One region of the Ruminococcus sp. 8Y-12 genome, then DNA from elsewhere that is predicted to be linked to it. Evidence: riboswitches for the same ligand, from Rfam matches in the RefSeq annotation. Region 1 holds a riboswitch; each other region holds the start of a gene.
What was found. A riboswitch is a leader RNA that binds a small molecule or an ion and turns the genes downstream of it on or off. The one in region 1 is predicted to bind cobalamin.
Positions count from the first base shown of each region.

Region 2: another riboswitch for cobalamin. It lies ahead of cbiQ (cobalt ECF transporter T component CbiQ); the one in region 1 lies ahead of AC0THY_RS13300 (complex I 24 kDa subunit family protein).
Region 3: another riboswitch for cobalamin. It lies ahead of AC0THY_RS10970 (energy-coupling factor ABC transporter permease); the one in region 1 lies ahead of AC0THY_RS13300 (complex I 24 kDa subunit family protein).

Region 1 covers NZ_CM176623.1:3,392,709-3,400,529, forward strand. Annotated here, with positions in the region: gene acsE (carbon monoxide dehydrogenase/acetyl-CoA synthase methytransferase subunit) at 1-576, shown strand, start outside; gene acsV (corrinoid activation/regeneration protein AcsV) at 580-2,499, shown strand; gene AC0THY_RS13285 (DUF3786 domain-containing protein) at 2,582-3,232, shown strand; gene AC0THY_RS13290 (cyclodeaminase/cyclohydrolase family protein) at 3,246-3,875, shown strand; gene AC0THY_RS13295 (bifunctional 5,10-methylenetetrahydrofolate dehydrogenase/5,10-methenyltetrahydrofolate cyclohydrolase) at 3,891-4,742, shown strand; cobalamin riboswitch at 5,343-5,529, shown strand; gene AC0THY_RS13300 (complex I 24 kDa subunit family protein) at 6,029-6,511, shown strand; gene AC0THY_RS13305 (NADH-ubiquinone oxidoreductase-F iron-sulfur binding region domain-containing protein) at 6,508-7,821, shown strand, end outside.
Region 2 covers NZ_CM176623.1:2,914,306-2,922,126, forward strand. Annotated here, with positions in the region: gene AC0THY_RS10980 (sirohydrochlorin cobaltochelatase) at 1-852, opposite strand, end outside; gene cbiQ (cobalt ECF transporter T component CbiQ) at 1,014-1,799, opposite strand; cobalamin riboswitch at 1,970-2,153, opposite strand; gene hemA (glutamyl-tRNA reductase) at 2,240-3,511, shown strand; gene hemC (hydroxymethylbilane synthase) at 3,501-4,403, shown strand; gene AC0THY_RS11000 (biotin synthase BioB) at 4,584-5,576, shown strand; gene AC0THY_RS11005 (ABC transporter substrate-binding protein) at 5,586-6,539, shown strand; gene AC0THY_RS11010 (ABC transporter permease) at 6,529-7,323, shown strand; gene AC0THY_RS11015 (ABC transporter ATP-binding protein) at 7,335-7,821, shown strand, end outside.
Region 3 covers NZ_CM176623.1:2,905,872-2,913,692, forward strand. Annotated here, with positions in the region: gene cobK (precorrin-6A reductase) at 1-294, shown strand, start outside; gene AC0THY_RS10945 (cobyrinic acid a,c-diamide synthase CobB) at 294-1,706, shown strand; gene cbiB (adenosylcobinamide-phosphate synthase CbiB) at 1,706-2,686, shown strand; gene AC0THY_RS10955 (pyridoxal phosphate-dependent aminotransferase) at 2,712-3,854, shown strand; gene AC0THY_RS10960 (cobyric acid synthase) at 3,781-5,301, shown strand; gene AC0THY_RS10965 (precorrin-8X methylmutase) at 5,298-5,936, shown strand; cobalamin riboswitch at 6,104-6,280, shown strand; gene AC0THY_RS10970 (energy-coupling factor ABC transporter permease) at 6,464-7,213, shown strand; gene AC0THY_RS10975 (energy-coupling factor ABC transporter substrate-binding protein) at 7,215-7,532, shown strand; gene AC0THY_RS10980 (sirohydrochlorin cobaltochelatase) at 7,634-7,821, opposite strand, start outside.

The DNA.
Region 1 (7,821 bases):
TTTGATAATGTGCCTCTGGCACTGGATACAGCCAATAAAAAAGCTATTGAGGCTGGTATCTCCGTATACAACAGAAGCAAAGGAAAACCAATCGTAAACTCTGCCGATGCAGGCGGAAGAATCGAGAACATCGACCTGGCAGCAGCGAATGATGCCATTGTAATCGCACTGTGCTCCGCTGAGGGCATTGCTGCTGACAACGACGAGCGTATGATGCATTGCCAGAACATGCTGGAGAGAGGCTTAGAGCACGGCATGGAAGCTGAAGATCTGTGGTTTGACCCTCTGTTCCTGGTTGTGAAAGGAATGCAGGACAAGCAGATGGACGTTTTGGAGGCAATCAAAATGTTCTCTGAGATGGGACTTAACTCCACTGGCGGACTTTCCAACAACTCAAACGGTATGCCAAAGCACATCCGTCCAATCATGGACTCCGCACTGGTAGCCATGGCTATGATGCAGGGACTTACCTCTGCAATTGTAAATCCATGTGACCTGCGTCTGATGGAGACCATCAAGTCCTGTGATGTATTCAAAGGCAACACCTTATACGCTGACTCCTATCTGGAGATCTAATTTATGTATAAAGTTACTTTTAAGTTTGAAAACAGCGAAGATGTAAGCGTCTTCGCTGCTTTCGGTGAAAGCCTTCTTGAGGTAGCGAGAAAAACAAATGTAGCTATCGATGCACCGTGTTCTGGAAATGCATCTTGCGGAAAATGCAGAGTAAAGCTCATTGGCGGTGAACTGGAATCAAAGAAAACTCGTCACATCAGCGATGAGGAGTATCAGGAGGGATGGCGTCTGGCCTGTGTCAGCTCCGTCTGTGCCGATGTGGAGGTAATGGTACCTGATATCGCATCTGCCTACAAGAGCCGTATGAAAGTAGCAGACCTGTCCTCACCGGACGAGCTGAAGATTTTTCAAGACATCAAAGAGTCTATCGCGGAAGCTGGAATTGAACTGAAAAACAATCTGGAAATCATAGAGCTGGCTATGGATACTCCCACTTTGGACGACACCATGCCGGACAATGAACGGTTTACCAGAGCCATCCAGGCGCTCACCGGAATGGATAAGGTAAAGGTACCCTATTCCATCCTGAAAAAGATGCCGGATGTGCTGCGCAGCTCAGACTTTAAAGTAAAGGCAGTGATTCGCAGAACTTCCACTGACATATTTGTGTACGATATTGTACCAATAGACGAGGAGGCAGTGGTGGGAGGAGTGGCCATTGACATTGGAACGACCACGGTTTCTGCGATTGTAATCAATATGCTGGACGGCACGATCCTGGCTAAGGGCTCCGCCGGAAATGGGCAGATCCGTTATGGTGCGGATGTGATCAACCGGATCATTGAATCCTCAAAACCAGGGGGAAAGGAACGCCTTCAAAAGGCGGTGATTGACGAAACGATCAATCCGCTGATACAGACCATGTGCCGGCAGGCCAAAATCAGGAAAGATAACATATATAGAATGTGCGTGGCAGGAAACTCAACCATGAACCATTTGCTGATGGGCATCAATGCGGACCCCCTTCGCATGGAGCCTTATATCCCCACATTCTTTAAAACGAACGCACTGTTTGCGTCTGATATAGGAGTGGATGTGAATCCTGATGCACACATTATCCTGGCCCCCAACATCGGAAGCTATGTGGGCGGAGATATCACAGCCGGTGCCTTTGTGAGCATGATCTGGAATAAGCCGGAGTTTTCCCTCTTTATCGATCTGGGGACCAACGGGGAGATCGTGTTTGGAAATTCAGACTTTCTCATGAGTTGTGCTTGCTCTGCGGGTCCCGCCTTTGAGGGCGGGGATATCAGCTGCGGCATGAGGGCAACTGACGGGGCCATTGAGGCCTGTACCATTGATCAGGAGACCATGGAGCCGTCCTACCAGATTGTGGGGGAGGAGGGCACAAAGCCCATCGGCCTGTGCGGGTCCGGTATTATTGACGTAATCAGCGAGCTGTTCCGCTGCGGCATCATAGATCCCAAAGGCAAGTTTGTGCGGGAGGGACGCAGGGTCAAGCGAGACAGCTACGGCATGGGCAGCTATGTGCTGGCCTTTGAGAATGAGGCGGACTCTGTGAAGGATGTGGAGATCACGGAGGTGGATATTGACAACTTCATCCGGGCCAAGGGAGCCATCTTCTCCGCAATCCGCACCATGCTGGCCTACTGCGATTTTGATGTCTCTATGATAGAAAATGTGTATGTGGCAGGGGGCATCGGAAGTGGAATTAATATGGAAAATGCCATTCACATCGGAATGTTCCCGGATGTTCCGGTGGAAATGTACCACTATATCGGCAACTCTTCCCTCGCGGGAGCCTACGCCATGCTGTTCTCTACCGAGTCAGAACGAAAGGTCTATGAGGTTGCCCAGAATATGACCTATATAGAACTGAGTGCAATTCCCCAGTATATGGATGAGTTTGTGGGAGCGTGTTTCCTGCCTCATACGGACGCTTCCCTGTTTCCCAACAGGTAAGGGAAAGCCTCAGTCAGAAAGAATGAGAAGGCCGGAGATCAAGCCAAAATCCCCGGCCTTCCGTAAAATGAAGGAGCCCCCAATGAATATAGAGTACGAAAAAGACAACAAAGAGCGCATCCCTTTTGAGCACTATCTGGAGGAATACCGAAAGCTGGACCCAGTGGAGGCCAGCCACCGCACAGGGGTTCCCTATGATCCTGAGAAGGGGATGTTTGAAATTCGTCTGATGCAGAAATCCTATCTGGTCAGCTGGCCCGATTTTTCTGTTCAGAAGGCTAAGACAGTAGACAACCAGTACGGGGCTCTTCTGGAGGAAACAGCGGCAAAGATCATAGTGATCCGCTTTCTCACAAAAGGGGTGTCCTCCGTGGGCACAGGAAAGTTCCTCACCTACCGGGAGGTACCCTGGGGAGAGGTGTATTTCCGCCAGTTCCAGGGCAGGTGCCTGATGAGGCTGGCATACGGATATGCCGCCAGGCAGGAACAGTTTGCCGGGCAGATGGAAAAGATCGGTGCCAAGAGGCTTGAACTGGGGGATATTTCCTATGAGTTTGAGTTTATCAACAACCATTTTGTGCGTTTCATCCTGTGGGCGCCGGACGAGGAGTTTCCTCCCTCTTCCCAGATTTTGTTTTCAGACAATTTCCCTCTCTCTTTTGAGGCGGAGGATCTGGCAGTGGTGGGAGATATCGCAATCGGCACTTTAAAAAAATCAGCTAAGAATATTTAGGAGGTAGTAGATTATGGGATTTTCAACAGTACCGTGCAATGAATTTGTGGAAGTGCTGGCAAGCAAAGCGCCTGTACCAGGCGGCGGCGGGGCATCCGCTTTGGTGGGAGCCATTGGGACCGCCCTGGGTAACATGGTGGGAAGCCTCACTGTGGGCAAAAAGAAGTACGCGGATGTGGAGGAGGAGATGTATGCGCTGAAGGCAAAATGCGATAAGCTTCAGGCAGAACTTCTGAAACTCGTTGAGAGAGACGCGGAGGTATTTGAACCCCTCTCCAAGGCATACGGTATGCCCAGGGAGACGGAGGAAGAAAAGGCAGAAAAGGCCAGAGTCATGGAGATCGTTCTGAAGGATGCCTGCTCTGTGCCAATGGAGATTATGGAGAAGTGCTGTGAGGCCATTGATATCATTGAGGAGTTTGCAGCAAAGGGTTCTGCCCTGGCCATCAGTGATGCAGGAGTGGGCGCTGCATTCTGCAAAGCAGCGTTGGAAGGCGCGTCCCTGAACGTGTACATAAACACCAAATCCATGAAGAACAGGGAATATGCACAGGAGCTGAACCAGAAGGCAGATGCCATGCTGGCCGAGTATCCGAAGAAGGCGGAAGCTATTTTTACAAGCGTGCTTGGAAGATTGAAATAAAGGAGAAAAAGACTTATGGCAAAACAATTGTTGGGAAAAGAAGTAACAGCAGCTTTAAATGAGAGAATCAAAACTCAGGTGGCAGAGCTTGAGGCAAAAGGGGTAAAACCTACATTGGGAATTATCCGGGTGGGCGAGAACGAGAGCGATATTTCCTATGAGAGAGGTGCAACCAAGCGCTGCGAGACTCTGGGAGTTGCCTGCGAGAAGTTTTTACTGCCTGAGGATGCCAGCCAGGAGGATGTCCTGAAAGTAATTAAAGAGGTAAATGAGAATGACAAGATTCACGGCGTTCTCTTGTTCCGTCCTCTGCCCAGACATCTCAATCAGACTGAGATTGAGGCAGCCCTGGACCCTGCAAAGGATGTGGACTGTATGACAGATGGCTCCATGTCAGGTGTGTTCACAGGCAAAGATGTGGGATTCCCGCCATGTACTCCCCAGGCGTGCATGGAAATCTTAGACCATTATGGAATTGACTGCACCGGAAAGAAGGCAGTGGTGGTGGGGAGAAGCCTGGTAGTTGGAAAACCAGCGGCCATGATGCTGATCAAAAAGAATGCTACGGTGACGATCTGCCATACCAGAACAGTGGATATGCCCTCTGTTGTTAAGGAAGCGGATATCGTAATTGTGGCAGCAGGACGTGCCGGTGTAGTGGATGACACCTATGTATCACCGGGACAGGTGATCATTGATGTGGGAATCAATGTGAATGCTGAGGGAAAACTTTGCGGTGACGTGGATTACGCAAAGGTAGAGCCCATCGTGGAGGCGATCACTCCGGTACCCGGCGGCGTGGGAAGTGTTACCACTTCTGTGCTGGTAGGGCATGTGGTGGAAGCGGCAGCGAAGGCAAACAGATAACCTAGTTAGGGGTAACAGATCGGACGGGTCGGGTCTGTTACTTGCGTTACCACCAGGACGTCACCCGGGCGTTGGCAGCTCTCACGCAAACACGTGCAACGCTCTGGGGAACTGACCGTTAACTGCAACTAAGGACGCTCAGGAAAGCCTTCGCGTCCAAGTTTCCGTAAACGGTCATTTCCCCGCCGCTAAAAACGCACGTTAATTGTTTGCTTAGAGAGCTGCCAACGCCCGGGTGACTGTGTTCTGGAACATAGAAATTCCCTAGAGCTTGTTTGGAGATCGCCTGAGTGGCACCATCTCCCGCCTACGGGAAACAGCTTCCACCGGCGCAGGGCTATCCTTCGTGGACAATTAGCGTGCGCTTTTAATGTAGATGAAATCCTCTGCTTACGGAAACTTAGGGACGAAGGAGCTCCTGAGTCCCTTAGTTGTAGTTAGCAGATAGTTCATCGGAATGTTGCACGCGTCCACGAAGGATAGCCCTGCGCCGGTGGAAGCGTCCCCCTCAGCCTGTAACAGATTTGGACTTGTATTGTTCAGCCCCTCATCATTTTTGTTGACAATTATGGGCAATTCATCTATACTATAGATGTGTAATTTAATATTGCCGTATCAAGTGCAGAAGCCCCGCTTCTGAAGAGGGAATCAGGTGAAAGTCCTGAGCGATCCGGTCACTGTAAACAGGGAATTCTGTCTCAATCATCCATTGCATACCCATTTGTGAGAAGGAGAGACAGCGTAATGATCTGTAAGTCAGGAAACCTGCTTGGTATGTGAGATGAGCTTCCGTGTAAAGTTTAACATCCAATCCGAAATAGAAGAGTACTTTCATTTCGTATCAGATGTCTGCAGGGTAGCAGGCATATTTTTTTGGCTTTATTGAATGCATCTCATAGCATTTCATTAAATACACAAAATACCTCCTTCTGAAGCGGGAATTCCGCAGCCCGTTTCCGAATAACAAAAAGCACAATAGATTTTTCGTTCTCAGCTCTATTTTTATGAGCTGAGTCGGAAAAGATATTGTGCTTTTTTAGCTTATATTCATCTGCCTGTACATTGTTACCCACAGGAGTAATTTCCATTGTGGCCTTTGTAAAACGAATATCAAATTGACTCTGCAGGTAGGTTGAGACAACTATAAATTGTATATATTTAAATAATATCCTTAATGATAAAAATTATAAGTTGTGCAAAAATATGATATCTATTATAATATAAGTATTATACACAAGCGAATTGCATAATCTGTTTGTGCGATAAAATTAAAGGAGGTATATTGTATGCTAGACCAGTCATTTTACCAAAAGGCAGATGAGATCATAGCCCATTACGGTAAAAAACAAAGTTCCCTGATCCCGATTATGCAGGATATCCAGGGGGAATACCGTTATCTGCCGGGGGAACTGCTCACGTATGTGGCAAAGGAGATCGGGGTAAAAGAGGCCAAGGCCTACAGCGTTGCAACCTTTTATGAGAACTTTTCCTTTGATCAAAAAGGTAAATATATCATTAAGGTGTGCGACGGAACAGCCTGCCATGTGCGAAAGTCTGCTCTGATTCAGGAGGCGCTGTTTAAGGAGTTGGGGCTTAGCCAGAAAAAACACACCACGGATGACATGTTGTTTACCGTGGAGACCGTATCCTGTCTGGGCGCCTGCGGACTGGCCCCAACACTGACCGTCAATGACGAGGTTCATCCCAACATGACCCCGGAAAAAGCATTGGAATTAATAGAAAAATTGAGAGGTGAGAAGAGCGTATGAGCATAGATAGCAAAGCAGCACTGGAAAATCAGAGAACTGCTGTACAGAAGGATCTGGAATCCTATACCTGTCGTGTCCTCGTCTGTTCGGGCACCGGGTGCATTGCATCCGGCTCCCAGAAGATTTACGAGCAGATGGCTCTGCTCTGTGAGGATGTGGACGGAGTTACGGTGGAGATGCAGGAGGAGGTTCCCCATCTGGGTGTCATTAAGACAGGATGTCAGGGAATCTGCGAGTTGGGCCCTTTGATGCGCATAGAGCCCTATGATTACCAATATGTAAAAGTACAGCCCGAGGACTGCAAGGAGATCTTTGAGAGAACCATCCAGCGCGGGGAACCTGTAGAGCGGCTGTTTTACCGCAAAGGGGACAATGCCTATGAGCGTCCCAGTGACATCCCCTTTATCGCCAAGCAGACCCGCATTGTCCTGGAGAACTGTGGAAATATCAATTCGGAATCCATTGACGAATACATAGCAGCGGGCGGTTTTGACGCCCTTGCAAAAGCATTGTTTGACATGACCCCGGATCAGGTGATCGATGAGGTGGACAAGTCCGGACTGAGAGGAAGGGGAGGCGGAGGTTTCCCTGCCGGGCGGAAATGGAAACAGGTGGCCAGGCAGGCGGAAAAGGTGCGCTACATTGTATGTAACGGCGATGAGGGTGACCCCGGAGCCTTCATGGACGGCAGTGTTATGGAAGGTGACCCCTACAAACTGATTGAGGGCATGATCATAGCAGCCTACGCGGTTCAGTCTCATGAGGGGTACATTTATGTGCGTGCAGAGTATCCACTGTCTGTGGCCCGCCTAAAGCTGGCCATTGCCCAGGCTGAGCAGTATCATCTGCTGGGCGACGATATTATGGGCAGTGGGTTTGATTTCCACCTGCACATAAACCGCGGAGCAGGAGCCTTTGTATGCGGCGAGGGAAGCGCCCTGACGGCATCCATTGAGGGAAACAGGGGAATGCCCCGTGTAAAACCGCCCCGTACGGTTGAGAAAGGCCTATGGGAGAAGCCCACGGTGTTAAACAACGTGGAGACCTTTGCCAATGTGCCTAAGATCGTTTTAAAGGGAGCAGAGTGGTACAGGGGGATCGGTTCCGAGGGAAGTCCCGGAACGAAAACCTTCTCCATCACTGGGGCCATTGAAAATACAGGACTGATCGAGGTGCCTATGGGTACCACACTCAGGGAAATCATCTATGATATCGGCGGCGGAATAAAGGGCGACGGAGAGTTTAAGGCAGTACAGATCGGCGGACCCTCCGGCGGATGTCTGATCACTCCACATCTGGATATCGGACTG
Region 2 (7,821 bases), 480 kb from region 1:
ATAGTATTTTTTGATCTGTATTCCTTCTATGTACTTTTCCAGCATTCCCAGTGTGCGCGGGAGTGCAAGGGAAGGGTTTAGGATTTCTTTTTTGCACAGGTCCTCAAAGAGAAGGACAACGGCAGGGGGCTCCAGGTTTGTCTGGGACAGAATGCTTTTGTTTACAAAGATATCCTCCGGGGAGCCCTCTGCCAGAATCTTCCCGTCCTTAAAGAGGACCACATCATCAGCCCAGCGAAGTGCAAAATCTACATCGTGGGTAGAAATGATCACAGTGATGCCGGCATCTGTCAAAGTGTCAATCAGACGGTTTACCAGTGTGGTATGTTTGGGGTCCAGTGCCGCAGCCGGTTCATCGAAGATGATTACATCCGGGTTCATCACCAGGATATCCGCGATGGAGACCTGTTTTTTCTGCCCGCCGCTTAAGGCGTGGGTAGGTTTGCTGCGAAAGGGGGTGATCTCCAGCTGAGAGATCACCTTCTCCACCTCATTTCTGGCCTTTTCTTCAGAGGCTCCCAGATTCAGGATACCAAAGGAGATCTCCTGATAGACGCTGGCGGAAAAGAGCTGATTATCCGGGTCCTGGAATACAATTCCAATCTTGCTGCGAAGCTTCAAAAGACCTTTTCTGCTGTAATCGTAGGGTTCTCCGTTGTAATAAAGAGTGCCCTCCTGGGGCTTGTGGATTCCGTTCAGACAGAGAAAAAAGGTGGACTTTCCGGAGCCGTTGGCCCCCATAAATGCAATTTTGCGCCCCTTGCGGATGGAAAGGTCAATTCCGTGAAGTGCCTTTGTCCCATCCTCATAGGCAAAGTGTAAGTTTTGCGCCTGGATAATGATATCGTTCATAGTTCCTCCTCATAGGATGCATCAGTGTAACTATTTAGCAGGTCTGCGCATTTACTGCGCGGATCGTAAGAAAATGACTCAGGAGTGCAAAAATCCCATCACCGAGGGAGATTTGAAATGGAATTTTACATGTAACTGTGAAGGGACTGAACAGTTACGAATCAGTAATGTATTCCAAAGCTTCTAAGTAGAATAGAGATAGAGATCAAAGCTGCCTCCAAAGCAATGATATATATAATATGCCGCTTCTTATATGTAAAACTCTCATTCAGAACCCTCAGCTTTCCGTCGTAGCACCGGGACTCCATCGCATCGTAGAGAATATTGGACTTTTTAAAGGACCGCACAAAAAGGGCGGACGCCAGACTTCCAAAGGACTGGCAGGAGGTCTTAAAGTTTACGTTGCCGAGCCTGGAATGCTGGGCAGTGCTCAGTGAATCCGCAATATCAAAGAGCACGAAGATAAACCGGTAGATCAGAAGCATCAGCTCGATTAAAAGATCCGGGCAGTGTATTCTCTTAAAGACACTCAGAATATCTGTGATGGGGGTGGACAGCGATAAAAAATACAGGCAGGACACACTGGCCAGCGCCGTCAAAATCAGCTGGGCCGCCCGCAGAAGGGAGGCTTTGGTACTTGTAATATAGATCCCGCCTATGGGAATGGCAAAGGCATCCATGGGAGTTTTTGAAAAGTTTGCGATAATGGCCAGGGTGCTCAGAAACAGGAAGATTAAAGGCAGCCGCATCAGATACAGATACCTGGAAAAAGGGATGCCTCCCCTACAGACCGTGACATAGCCCATAATTCCCAATACCAGCAGGGAGAGCACAATGGACCTGTCCGCAATACAGAAAATCAGGGTCAGGATACTAAACGCACACTTCGTCTCCGCGTTCACGTAGCGGAGTTTGGAATTATAACAGAGTTTGTCTATGATAATCATAATGCATTCCTTTCAGGAGAACTTACCACTACAATGCTCTCCCCTCGGAGCATTTTTTGATTCACAGGAGTTATTTTCCTGAAATTAAAAAATGCCTGCTTTTTTATTAAGACAGGCACGTAATTTTCCCAATAGAGAAATACAGCACCTAGTCATCGTTCGTAACTATGTGAATTTCCAAGCGTCAGGCAGGTCTTCTGACTTTGAGCCATCACACACCGTTTTGTCTTCCCGCTTTCGCAGTGACTTGTAAAACGGCGCGGCTCATTACAGCGGCGTGACCGTGCGGGCATCTCACCCGGCTTTCCTATTCTCCCCTCCAAGACAAGAGGCACCTGAGGCAATTTAGTTTTGTTTTATTCTATCACCGGGGTTTAGGAATGTCAATGAAGGCCGGCGGTTTTTTACAAAAATCCCTTGATTTTGACAAGTGATGTGCTATGATAAAACAGAGTATACGGGGGAAAGGACAGACACCAGATATGAGTATTCGAATGATAGGTATTGATCACAGCACCGCTGAGATTGATATAAGAACAATTTTCTCTTTTACAAAGACGAAGTGTGCGGATGCTGTGGAGCAGATCAGCCGTAAGGAGCGGATAAACGGCTGTGTGCTCCTGTCCACCTGCAACCGGATGGAGCTCTATGTGAGTTGTGAGGAGGAGTATCAGGGGTCCCTCTATGAGCTGGTCTGCAGCATAAGGGAGCTAAATTCTGAACTCTATCGGAACTATTTTGTGTACCGGGAGGAAGAGGAGGCGGTGAGCCACCTTTTCCACCTGGCCAGCGGACTGAAGTCCAGAATACTGGGTGAGGATCAGATCCTTACCCAGGTGAAGGATGCCCTTACACTGGCCAGGGAGCACTATGCCGCCGACAATGTGCTGGAAACTCTATTCCGCACGGCAGTCACGGCTGCCAAGAAGGTCAAGACAGAGGTGGTGCTCTCCATTGCTAACCGGTCTGTGATACACCAGGCCCTTGCTACGCTTGCCCAGGAGGGGTACCAGGTGGAGGGCAGGACCTGCATGGTGATCGGAAACGGAGAGATGGGAAAACTGGCGGCAACGGTGCTCCAGCAGGCTGGAGCGGACGTTACGGTGACGGTGCGACAGTACCGCAGTGGTATTGTGGATATTCCAAGGAACTGTAAGAGAATCGATTACGGGGAGCGGATGACGCTGTTTCCAAGATGTGACTTTGTAATCAGCGCCACGGCGAGTCCCAACTATACCTTAAAGGAGCACTGCGTCCGGGAGGCAGGGCTCACCCACCCTATTGTCCTGGTGGATTTGGCAGTGCCCAGAGACATCGATCCCCTGGCGGGCCGGCTGCCGTTTGTGAAGCTGTATGATATTGATTATTTCCATGCAGATGTAGAGAACGAAAAGCTGAAGAAAAGTATTGAGTGCGCAGAAAATATCCTAAAGGAGCAGATGGAGGAATTCTATGTGTGGTATGAGTGCAGAGATATGATTCCAAAGATTCAGGGGATCAAAAAGAACGCGGTGGTGGATCTGGATCTGAGAATTCAAAAGATCATCAGGGATCTTCCAATGGAGGAACAGCAGCAGAAAGCGTTGCAGCAGAGTATAGAGACTGCGGCCAGCAAGGTGGTCAACAAAATGATGTTCGGCCTTCGGGATACAATCAGCCGGAAGGCATTTCGAGAATGTGTGGAAGGATTAGAGAAGGTTTATGAAAAATAAGATATGTATAGGCAGCAGGGAGAGCAGGCTGGCGGTGATCCAGTCTGAGATGGTCATGGACTTTATCAGAGAGAACTGTCCGGAGACGGAGCTTGAACTGCTCACCATGAAGACAACCGGGGATCTGATTTTGGACCGCACTCTCGATAAGGTGGGCGGCAAGGGACTTTTTGTGAAGGAGCTGGACCGGGCACTCATGGACAGAAGAAGTGATTTGTCGGTACACAGCCTGAAGGATATGCCCATGGAGGTGCCGAAAGAGCTTCCGATTGTGGCATTTTCCAGGCGGGAGGACCCGAGGGATGTACTGGTACTTCCAGAGGGGTGTGGCGAATGGTCACCCGGGAAACCCATCGGGTGCTCCAGCTTAAGAAGGATGATTCAGCTAAAGGAGCTGCTTCCGGAGGCGGAATTTAAGCCTGTCAGGGGGAATGTGATCACCCGTTTGGCAAAGCTGGATGCGGGAGAGTACAGTGCGCTGATATTGGCGGCAGCTGGTTTGAAGCGCCTGGGACTGGAGGAGAGGATCTCCAGATATTTTGAGCCTGAGGAAATGATCCCATCTGCCGGACAGGGGATACTGGCAGTACAGGGCCGGGCTGGCGGGGACTATGATTACCTGGAGGGATACCGGGATCGGGAGGCTTCTCTGGCGGCTGTGTGTGAGAGGGCTTTTGTGGCGGAGCTGAACGGAGGCTGCAGTTCTCCGGTTGCCGCCCACGCCCGCATTCATGGTGACAGGATAAAGCTGATCGGGCTGTACTACAATGAAGCAGACCAGGGATGGCTTCGGGGCAGCGCAGAGGACTGTGTGGAAAATGCGGAGGAACTGGGCCGCAGGCTGGCCAGGGAGCTGAGAGAAGAATATACCAGTGAGGGCGGATCACATTAGAAAGTAGAATATAAAAATTCCGAAAAGGGTTGTCTTCTTTTCGGAATTTTTTTGTACTATCAAAGGAGATCTTAAAAAGTTACAAAAAATCTATAGATTTTTTCCAATACAAAATAAACATAGTGATATAATTTTATTAGATTTAGTCTAGTAAAATTTGTCAAAGAGAGGTCTTTAGGGATGAAAGAGAAAATTCATAAGTGGAAAGAAGAAATTTTGGCAGGAAGGAAGCTGGAGAGGGAAGCTGTATTAGAGCTGCTGGCATTGGACCCGGAGTCTGAGGAGTGCAAAGCGCTGGGACACGCTGCAGGGGAAGTAGCAAAGATAGTCTCCGGAAACAGGGCCTACCTCTGGGGAGCCATGGGGATCGATTATAAGACCTGTCCTATGAACTGCGATTTTTGCTCCCTGGGGGAAAAGTGGGGAATTGTACAGCAGGAAAAAGAATTCTCTATGGAGGAAATCATAGAAAATGTACGGTGGTATGCAAAAAACAAAGTGCGCTGGATCGTACTTCGGACAACAGAGTTTTACAGCTTAGACCAGTTGGAGGAGCTGATTGGGCGGATTCGAAACGCCGTTCCAGGAGCATACGAGATAGGGCTCAACGTGGGTGAATTTGACGAAAAGAAAGCTGTAAAGCTCTATGAGAGGGGGGTGCAATTTATCTATCACTCGCTGAGGCTGGGTGAGGGAAAGGATACTCTCTTTGATCCCCAGGTGAGAAAAAACACGCTAAACGCGGTGAAGAATTCACCTCTGAAGCTGGTCTTTTTGGTAGAACCCATTGGTGTGGAACACACAAATGAGGAGATTGCGGACATCTGCCAGATGACCATTGACTATGGTGCCATCGTGTCCGGTGCTATGGCCAGGGTTCCGGTTCCCGGAACACCTCTGGGCAGATATCCGCAGATCAGCCAAAAGAGGCTTGCCCAGATCATTGCTGTGATCCGACTGGCTTGCGGATGGCAGGTAAAAGATATATGTGTTCACCCGGCCAGTGAGACAGCGGTGGCCTGGGGCGCCAATGTGGTTGTGGTGGAGACAGGTTCCGTGCCAAGGGACAGGTGCTGTTTCCCTAAAGAAAAATGGAACAGCTTTGATGTGGAACAGGCGGCGGGTTGGTTTCAGACAGAGGGATTTAAGGTGTGCAGCATGGCAGAGGATTAGGAGGAGCGTATGAAGCGATTTTTAACTGTTTTACTGGCAACTGCGATATTGACCTTAGGAATTGCAGCATGCGGGAAGAAGGAAGACACAAGTGCAGCTGTGGGGTCCTGGCAGACAGCACAGACGATTCAGCCATTTTTCTATGGGGAGTACCTGGAGGACGGTTACGAGGTTGAGGTACTGCCTTTTACCAATCCGGGTGATCAGAAGACTGCCCTGCTGGCTGGGGAACTGGACATGACAGGAACTACGATGGTAACTGCCATTACCGCTGCCGAAAAGGGGGAACCCATCCGGATCGTCGCCGGACTGTGTAATAAGTGTTCAGCCCTGGTGGTAAAAAAGGATTCCGGCATAAAAAAGCCGGAGGATTTAAAAGGAAAGCACATTGCCTATGTTCCCGGAACCATGCACCATGCCCTTCTGCTGGAGGTGCTTAAGAGAGCCGGATTGGATGCTGATAAGGATGTGGAGCTGCTTCAGATTGACTTCTTTGACATGGGCCAGGCATTGAGGGAGGGCAGCATCGATGCCTTTCTGAGCGGGGAGCCATACCCCTCGGAGGCGCTTTTGGACGGATATGGAGAGATATTAGAGTATCCATATTTTGACGACAGCATAGGAACCATTAATGCAGCCATGATTGTCAGGGAAGAGACCATCCGGGAGGAGCCTGGAAAAGTACAGGCCCTGGTCAACGCCCATGTAAAGGCCACCAGGGCCCTTCAGGAGGATGAACAAAAGTGGCTGGACGCTGCCTATAAGTTCGGAACTTCAAAGGAGGTTATGGATATCGCGAAAGAAAATATGGAACTGGGGTGGGACATTGACCAGGACTTTATTACCCATACAAAGGCTCTTGCAAAAAAGATGAAGGAGCTGGGAATTATCCGGGAGGTACCGGATGTAGACGCGATGTTTGACCTGTCATTTTTAGAGAAGGCAGAGCAAGATGAAAAATAGTTTAAAATATTGGGTGAGCTGGCTGCTGCCGGCCCTCCTGTGCGCGGTATGGATACTGGCCGCTGAGGCAGGGGGGAAGGAGAGCTATGCGCTCCCCTCACCCAGACAGCTGTTACTGGTGGTATATGATTTTTTGACGGGAACTTTGGAGCTGACCCCCTATTCAGGACAGCTGCCGGAGCATTTGGGCAGAAGCGCATTTCGGGTACTCAAGGGTTTTTTGCTGGCAGGAGGTCTGGGAATCACTATGGGTTTTCTGACGGGCAGACTTCCTTTTTTCAGGAGAATGACCGATCCGCTGGTTCAGGCAGTGAGGGCAATCCCGGGGATAGGCTTTCTGCCGATTTCTATTGTATGGTTCGGCGTGGGAGAGAAAAACACCCTGTTTCTGATCACACTGGCTGCTTTTTTTCCGATCTACTTAAATACCCAGGAGGGGGCTGCCTCTATTCCGGAGGATTATTTGAGAAGCGGAAGGATGCTGGGAGCAAGAAAGGCCTCCCTGTTTTGGCATGTCATCCTTCCGGCAGCGGTTCCCCAGGTATTTGTGGGGCTGAGACTGGGTCTGGGAGTGGCCTGGGCTTATCTGGTGCTGGGGGAGATGACCGGTGTGTCCAAGGGCATCGGAGCAGTGATGATGAATGGAAGAATGCTGGGAAATGTGGAGCTGGTCATGACCGGAATGATCGTCATCGCAGCTGCAGGGAAACTGACGGATTATCTGCTGCTCAAAGTGTATGAACTGGCCTATCCGGGGCCGAAGAGAACGGGTATCAAAGGATAGGAGGGGAGATTATGGTGAAGAGAGCAGAATGTCTGCTGGAACTTAAAAATGTGGGAAAGCGTTTTCTCTCTCCCGGCAGCAAAACCCTTCAGGTGCTTGAACACGTGGATCTGAACGTAGGGAGGGGGGAACTCATTGCCATACTGGGGCCAAGCGGCTGTGGAAAGAGCACCCTGCTGAATATCATAGCGGGATTTGAGAAAGCGGACCAGGGCGAAGTCCTCCTGGAGGAGAAACCTGTGCAAGGACCGTCCAGCCAGAGAGGAGTGGTTTTCCAAAATGCAGTTCTGTTTCCGTGGCTGACGGTGGAGGAGAACATTGCCTTTGGACTCAGAGAGAACAGGATACCCAAGGAGGAACGGGAAAAGAGAATCCGCAGATATCTCAGGCTGATGCATCTTGAGGGGTATGAAAACTACTATGGGGATCAGCTCTCAGGCGGGATGCAGCAGCGCGCATCCATGGCCAGGGTCCTTGTGCTACAACCCCAGATTTTGC
Region 3 (7,821 bases), 490 kb from region 1:
GAGGCTTTGGAGGGACTGCCCGCGCCCACCCATGTGTTCATCGGTGGATCTTCGGGTAATATGAGACGGATCTTAGATGTGGTTTTTGCTAAAAATCCCCTGACCAGGGTGGTGGTAAACGCCATTGCACTTGAGACAGTGGCAGAGACGGCTGCCTGCATGAGAGAGCTGGGGGTAAGGGAGCGGGATATTGTGTGCGTTTCCTCTGCCAGGGCCAGGGAGGTGGGCGATTATCACATGATGATGGGGATGAATCCTGTCTATATCCTTTCATTTACTGGAGGTGAGGACTAATGCAGTCACCCAGATTTATGCTCAGCGCCGCCTCAAGCGGCAGTGGAAAGACTATGATCACCTGTGGGATTCTGCAGGCTTTACTGGAACGGGGAAGAAGGCCTGTGGCATTTAAATGCGGTCCTGACTATATTGATCCCATGTTTCACGCAAGGGTGCTGGGAACAACCTCCAGAAACCTGGACACTTTTTTTACGGATGAGGTGATGACCAGATATCTCTTCGCCAGAGGGGCACAGGAGGGAGAACTCTCAGTGATGGAGGGGGTCATGGGCTTCTATGACGGCCTGGGCGGTATCAGCACCAGGGGAAGCGCCTATGACTTGGCCAGAGTGACAAAGACACCGGTGATTTTGATCGCGGACGCAAGAGGGATGAGCGTATCTGCGCTGGCACTTCTTAAAGGATTTCTGACCTACCAAAGTGACAGCGGGATAGAGGGCGTGATCTTCAATCAGACAAGTCAGGGGATGTACCGGGAACTGGCAGAAATGGTCAAAGAGGAACTGGGTATCCGTCCCCTTGGATATGTGCCGAGAGTGCCGGATATGGCCATCGAGAGCCGCCACCTGGGGCTGGTGCTTCCAGATGAGGTGGAGGACCTGAAAGGGAGGCTGAAAAGGCTTGCCGCCATTTTTGAGGAGACGTTGGATCTGGAGGGCATAGTTAACGTGGCTGAGAGCGCTCCTGATCTGTGCTGTGAAAGACCCGTCTGCCTTGACTCCCTGTACAAGGAGGCCAAGACAGACGGGATAAGGGCGGCAGCGCCGGTGGTTGCCGTGGCAAAGGATGATGCTTTCTGCTTTATCTATGAAGACAATCTAAAGCTGTTGGAAGACCTGGGAGCCAGGATCGCCTATTTCTCGCCGCTGTGTGACAGTAGTCTGCCGGAGGGCAGTCAGGGTTTGCTGCTTAGCGGCGGGTACCCGGAGCTGTTCGCAGAACAGTTGGAGAAGAATACTTCCATGCGGCAGGAGATCCTCAGAGCGGTTAAGAGTAAGATGCCGGTGATGGCAGAGTGCGGAGGGTTTATGTACCTTCATGAGACCATGGAGGATATGGAGGGCAGAAAGTTTGCAGGTGTGGGAGCTGTGGAAGGAAGTGCTTACTATACAGGAAAACTCACCAGGTTTGGGTATATCGGTCTGAAAGCCAACCGGGAAGGAATCCTGGGCAGCGGCTGTACAGCTCTGAAGGGCCATGAGTTCCACTATTTTGACAGCACCAGCTGCGGGGAGAGCTTTACGGCAAAGAAACCCCTTCGCAGCCGGAGCTGGAAGTGCATACATGCAAGCGATAGGACTCTGATGGGATTTCCTCATCTGTATTACCATGCAGACCCAAGGCTTGCCGCTGACTTTTTAAAGGAATGTGTAAAGTTTGCAGAAGAATCAGGAGGAGAGACGGAATGATGCTTTCACTGGGAGCGCTTATACTTGGTTTTCTGTTGGATCTGGTCATCGGAGATCCCCATTTCCTCTACCATCCTATCCGCCTGGTGGGAAATCTGATTGGAGCGGCGGAAAAAGCCCTGCGCCGTGTGTTCCCTGGGACAAAGCGCGGGGAGCTGGCAGCCGGGATTTTTCTGGTGGTGGCTGTGACGGCCATTACCACATCAGTTCCGGCGCTGCTGTTATATGGGGCTGGAAAGCTGGGATGGGGATTTCGGTTTGTTCTTGAGACAGTGATGTGCTATCAGCTGCTGGCCACAAAGGCTCTGAGGGATGAGAGCATGAAGGTGTATGAGCGTCTGAAGGAAGGGGATCTTAAGGGGAGCCGCTTTGCGGTCTCTATGATTGTGGGAAGGGATACCCAGGTGCTGGATGAAGCTGGCGTGACCAAGGCGGCTGTGGAGACGGTGGCGGAGAATGCGTCCGACGGAGTGATTGCCCCCATGATCTTTTTGGCCATCGGAGGTCCTGCCCTGGGATATTTCTATAAGGCCATCAACACCATGGATTCCATGGTGGGGTATAAAAATGAGAAGTACCTCTATTTTGGAAGGGCAGCAGCCAAGCTGGATGATGCGGTGAACTATCTTCCGGCCAGACTCTCGGGGCTGTTCATGATACTGGCCTGCAGTTTCACCGGTTTGGACCGCAAGCGGGCCTTCGCTGTCTGGAAACGGGACAGATTTAATCATGCCAGTCCCAATTCCGCGCAGACAGAGGCAGTGATGGCAGGAGCTCTGGGGATACAGCTTGCCGGGGATGCGTGGTATTTTGGTACTCTTTATAAGAAAAAGACAATCGGAGATGCAGTGCGGCCGGTAGAGTTTGAGGATATTCGAAGAGCAAACAGGCTGCTTTACGGGACAGCAGTTCTGTCCATGGTGATTCTGGGGGTGGCAAAAGTACTTGCTGTGCTCTGGATAGGGAGTGGTTTAGTTTAGCATAAGGGAAGAGAGGACAGAAGGCATGGCAAAACATAAACACGGGGGAGATGTGTATTCACAGAAGTATATAGCCGACTATTCTGCGAATATCAATCCCCTGGGGCCCCCCCCGGGTGTTTTAAAAGCAGTGCAGGAGAGCGCGGGGAGGATTGCAAACTATCCGGATGTGGAGCATCGGGAATTAAAAAAGACATTGGTCAATAAGACAGGAACAGAGCCGGAACAGTTGATTTTCGGAAATGGGGCAGCAGAGCTGATTTTTGCGCTGGCTCTGGGGTTGAAGCCAAAGAAGGCGCTTTTGGCAGCTCCCGGGTTTGCGGAGTATGAGGAGGCGCTCTTGGCAGCAGGGTGCCAGGTGGAGTATTACCTCCTGCGGGGGGATAAGGACTTTGTGATCCAAGCGGACTACCTGGAGTATATCTCATCGGATGTGGACATGCTGTTTCTGTGCAATCCAAACAATCCCACGGGCAGCCTCACGGATCGGAAACTGTTGCTTCAGATTGCAGAGAAGTGTACGCAGTGCCGGGTTACTATGGTGGTGGATGAGTGCTTCAACGGCTTTCTGGATGAGCCGCGGGAGTACACGCTGAAAGACTGGACAGGCCGGTACCCCAGTCTTTTTCTGCTGAATGCATTTACGAAGATCTATGCCATGCCCGGGCTGCGCCTGGGCTATGGAATCTGTTCAGACCCTCAGGTGCTGGAAAAAATGCGGCGGGTGATGCAGCCGTGGAGTGTTTCCCTGCCGGCCCAGAGAGCAGGTGTGGCCGCGCTCTCGGAGGATGTCTATGTACAGACGGCCAGAGCCCTGATCTCGGAGGAAAAGCAGTATCTGGCCGGGGAATTGAAAAATATGGGATGTTCTGTCTGGAGACCTGCTGCAAACTACATATTTTTCAAGGGACCTTTGGGGCTTGCTGAGGCATGTCAGAGAAAAGGCTACCTGATACGCGACTGCGGGAACTATCGGAACCTGTGCGCGGGGTACTATCGGATTGCGGTTCGGACCAGGGAGGAGAACGCGGCCTTTGCAGCAGCCTTAAGGGAGATTATTTGGGAAGCCGGCAGTGAAACGGAGGAGAAAGCAGATGGCAAAAGTAATTATGATACAGGGAACCATGTCCAATGCGGGAAAGAGCCTGATCGCAGCAGGGCTGTGTAGGATCTTTCACCAGGACGGCTATAAGACGGCGCCCTTTAAGTCCCAGAATATGGCTCTGAATTCGTTTATCACAGAGGATGGGCTGGAAATGGGAAGGGCCCAGGTGATGCAGGCTGAGGCAGCGGGAATAAAGCCCAGGGTGGAGATGAACCCCATACTTTTAAAGCCCACTAATGACACGGGCTCCCAGGTGATCGTAAACGGTGAAGTCTTGGGAAATATGAGTGCAAGAGAGTATTTTGCATACAAGAAAAAGCTGGTACCACAGGTGATGGAGGCCTTTGAGACGCTGAATCAGGAGTATGACATCATAGTCATCGAGGGCGCGGGCAGCCCTGCTGAGATCAATCTGCGACAGGAGGATATTGTCAACATGGGGCTTGCCAAGCGGGTAAAGGCGCCGGTTTTGCTGGTGGGTGATATTGACAGGGGCGGTGTCTTTGCGCAGTTGATCGGGACTGTGATGCTGCTTGAGGAGGACGAGAGGGCTTTGGTCAAAGGCCTGATTGTGAATAAATTCCGGGGGGACAAGACCATTCTGGAGCCGGGACTGGAGCAGTTGGAAGTAAGATCTGGGGTACCGGTGGTGGGAGTAGCTCCCTATTTAAACATTGAGGTGGAGGATGAGGACAGCCTCACCACACGCTTTGAAGGGCAGGGGGAAGTGGGAGTGATCGACATTGCGGTGATACGGGTACCACGGATCTCCAACTTTACGGACTTTAACCCCTTTGAGAGCATGGACGGAGTATCCCTGCGCTATATCCGTCATGCGGGAGAACTAAAAAATCCGGATATGATCATACTTCCCGGAACCAAAAATACCATGGAAGATCTGCTCTGGATGCGTCAAAATGGCCTGGAGGCCGCGGTCTTAAAGGCAGCGTCAGCCGGAACGGTGATCTTCGGGGTGTGCGGTGGGTTTCAGATGCTGGGGGATACGCTAAGTGATCCCCAGGGCGTTGAGGCCGGAGGCCAGATCAAAGGCATGGGGCTGCTGCCCATAGACACTGTGTTTGAGGGAAGCAAGACGAGAACCCGGGTAAGGGGCCGGTTCAGCGGTGCGGCTGGCGCTCTGCGGGGATTGAATGGAATTGAACTGGAGGGTTATGAGATCCACATGGGAGCCAGTGCTCTAAAGGAGGGGGCGGCTGCGCTCACCAGCATTGAGGACTTTGTAAAAAGAGAGGGAGCAAAGGCAGATGGAGCCAGCAGGGACAATGTCTACGGCACCTATGTGCACGGCGTGTTTGACAAAGAGGGAGTGGCCAGGGAAGTTGTCATGGCACTTGGACGCAGAAAGGGGATTGACGCCAGTGACATTGCCTCAGTTGATTTTAGGGAGTTTAAGGAGACCCAGTACAATATTTTGGCGAAAGAGCTGAGAGAGCATTTGGATATGAAAAGGATCTATGAGATCCTGGAGAACGGAGTGGAGGGGTCATGAAGATAGAACTGGAAAATGTAAAACCAATGGATATAGAAAAGAGAAGCTTTGAGATCATCTCCCGGGAACTGGGCAGAGAGTTGCCTGGGGATCAGGAGCCGATCATCAAGAGGTGCATTCACACCAGCGCAGACTTTGACTATGCGGATAACCTATATTTTTCAAAGGGGGCTGTAGAACAGGCTGTGGCTGCGATCAGGAACGGGGCTTGTATTGTCACAGACACACAGATGGCAAAAGCCGGAATCAACAAAAGGGCCTTAGCCAGATACAAAGGAGAGGTGTTCTGCTTTATATCTGATGAGGATGTGGCCGCGGAGGCAAAGAGTCGAGGGATCACCAGGGCTGCTGTGAGTATGGAGAAAGCTGTGCAGCTTAATAAGCCTCTGATTTTTGCAATTGGAAATGCACCTACTGCGCTTGTGCGCCTGTATGAGCTGGTAAAGGAAAAAAATCTGCAGCCGGAACTGATCATTGGGGTCCCTGTTGGATTTGTCAATGTGGTGCAGTCCAAGGAGCTGATCATACAGACAGACGTTCCCTGTATTGTAGCCAGAGGGCGTAAAGGGGGCAGCAACATTGCGGCGTGTATCTGTAATGCTCTACTTTATATGATCAATAACGATAGATTATGATTGACGAAATATGGAAGAAAAGGTATAATAATTTTTGAAAACCATATCTGCATAGATAGAAATACCGTAACTATTCAGCAGGTCTGCGTATTTGCTGCGCAGACCGTATGAAAATGATTCAGGAGTGCAAAAATCCCATCACCGAAGGTGATTTTAAATGGATTTTTGCATGTAATTGTGAAGGTACTGAACAGTTACGAAATATCGCACAAGGAACACGGAGAAACCGGGCAGTCACCACTACTGTATTGCGGACGAATAAGCAAATGCCACTGGCGAAAGCTGGGAAGGCGCTTAGGAGGAGGAAGCAGAGCCAGGATACTTGGTGCAGAGAGATGGAGAATTATATTTCTGGGCTGAAGAAATATTCATTCTATTGAACTTGACTAGGATGGAAGGTGTTCCCGGAAGGAGCGCCTTTTTGTTTTCTATGTTCTTTGAATGCCCTGAAAAGAGGGGGTGGGAGAGGAGTACAAAGGTTTTGTAATTCTAATAACCATATATAAAAATAAGGAAGGGGATCAAGAATGTCAAAGACAGAGAAAAAACTTTTGAAAATTGCAATCGCATTTGCCTGCATATTTTCCGTTGCGCCGGTGGCCAACGCGATGCACATCATGGAGGGATATCTTCCGCCTGCGTTCTGCGTAGGATGGGGAGTTGTCTGCATCCCGTTTTTAGCAGCCGGATTTTTATCCATCAAAAAGACCTTAAAGGAAAACCGTAAGGCGATTACCCTGATTGCCATGTCAGGCGCTTTCATTTTTGTGATTTCTTCACTGAAGATTCCGTCCGTTACTGGAAGCTGTTCCCATATGACCGGCACAGGACTTGGAGCTATCCTTTTTGGTCCCGCTGCAGTCAGTATCCTGGGTATTATCGTATTGTTATTCCAGGCTATTTTGCTGGCACACGGCGGATTGACCACCCTTGGGGCAAACACTTTTTCCATGGCGGTCGCAGGGCCTCTGGTGTCCTTTGGAATCTACAAGCTGCTCTCTAAGACAAAGATTAACCGAAAGGTAAACATCTTTCTGGCAGCAGCGCTCGGAGACCTGTTTACTTACTGTGTGACAAGTGTGCAGCTTGCTATGGCAAACCCCTCCGCGGAGGGCGGCGTGGGCGCCTCCATTGTGAAGTTCCTGGGCGTGTTTGCACCGACACAGCTTCCCCTGGCAGTCATTGAGGGCATCTTAACCGTAGTGATTATCATCGGACTGGAATCCTTCGCTATGCCGGAGCTGAAATCCATCGGTTTTGTAAAGGAGGCAAAATAATATGACAAAGAATACAAAGACGGTAATTGTACTGCTTGTTCTCGTTCTCGTAATCGCAATCGTACCTCTGTTTGCGATGAAGGGAGCGGAGTTTGGCGGATCGGACGATGCGGGAAGCGTGATGGTGGAGGAGATCAGCGGTGAGTATGAGCCCTGGTTCACACCAGTGCTGGAGACGATGCTGGACGGAGAACTGCCGGGAGAGGTGGAGAGCCTGATCTTCTGCATCCAGACGGGAATCGGAGTCGGAATCATCGCCTTTTTCATGGGCAGGTTCGTAGAGCGCAAAAAACAGATGAAGCTCCACGGCGAGGCGTAAGAAAGACAAGCTGAGAAAACTGAAGTTGATGGGGTGTCACTCAATCATCTGTTTTGATGATTTTGCGGCACCCCCTATTTTTATACAAAACGTTAGATTGATCAGCAGCTTTCCTGAATATGCCGCAGAAAAATTTTGCGCACGCCTGGGTATTCGCCTAAGCCCTTGAGATGGCATTCCACCTCAAATCCGGACTCTCTGAATTGGTTTACCCAGGAATCTTCCTCTTTTCCAGCCATATCATTGTGGGCGTGATCACCAGCCACGATCATGAAGGGGGCCAGATGTA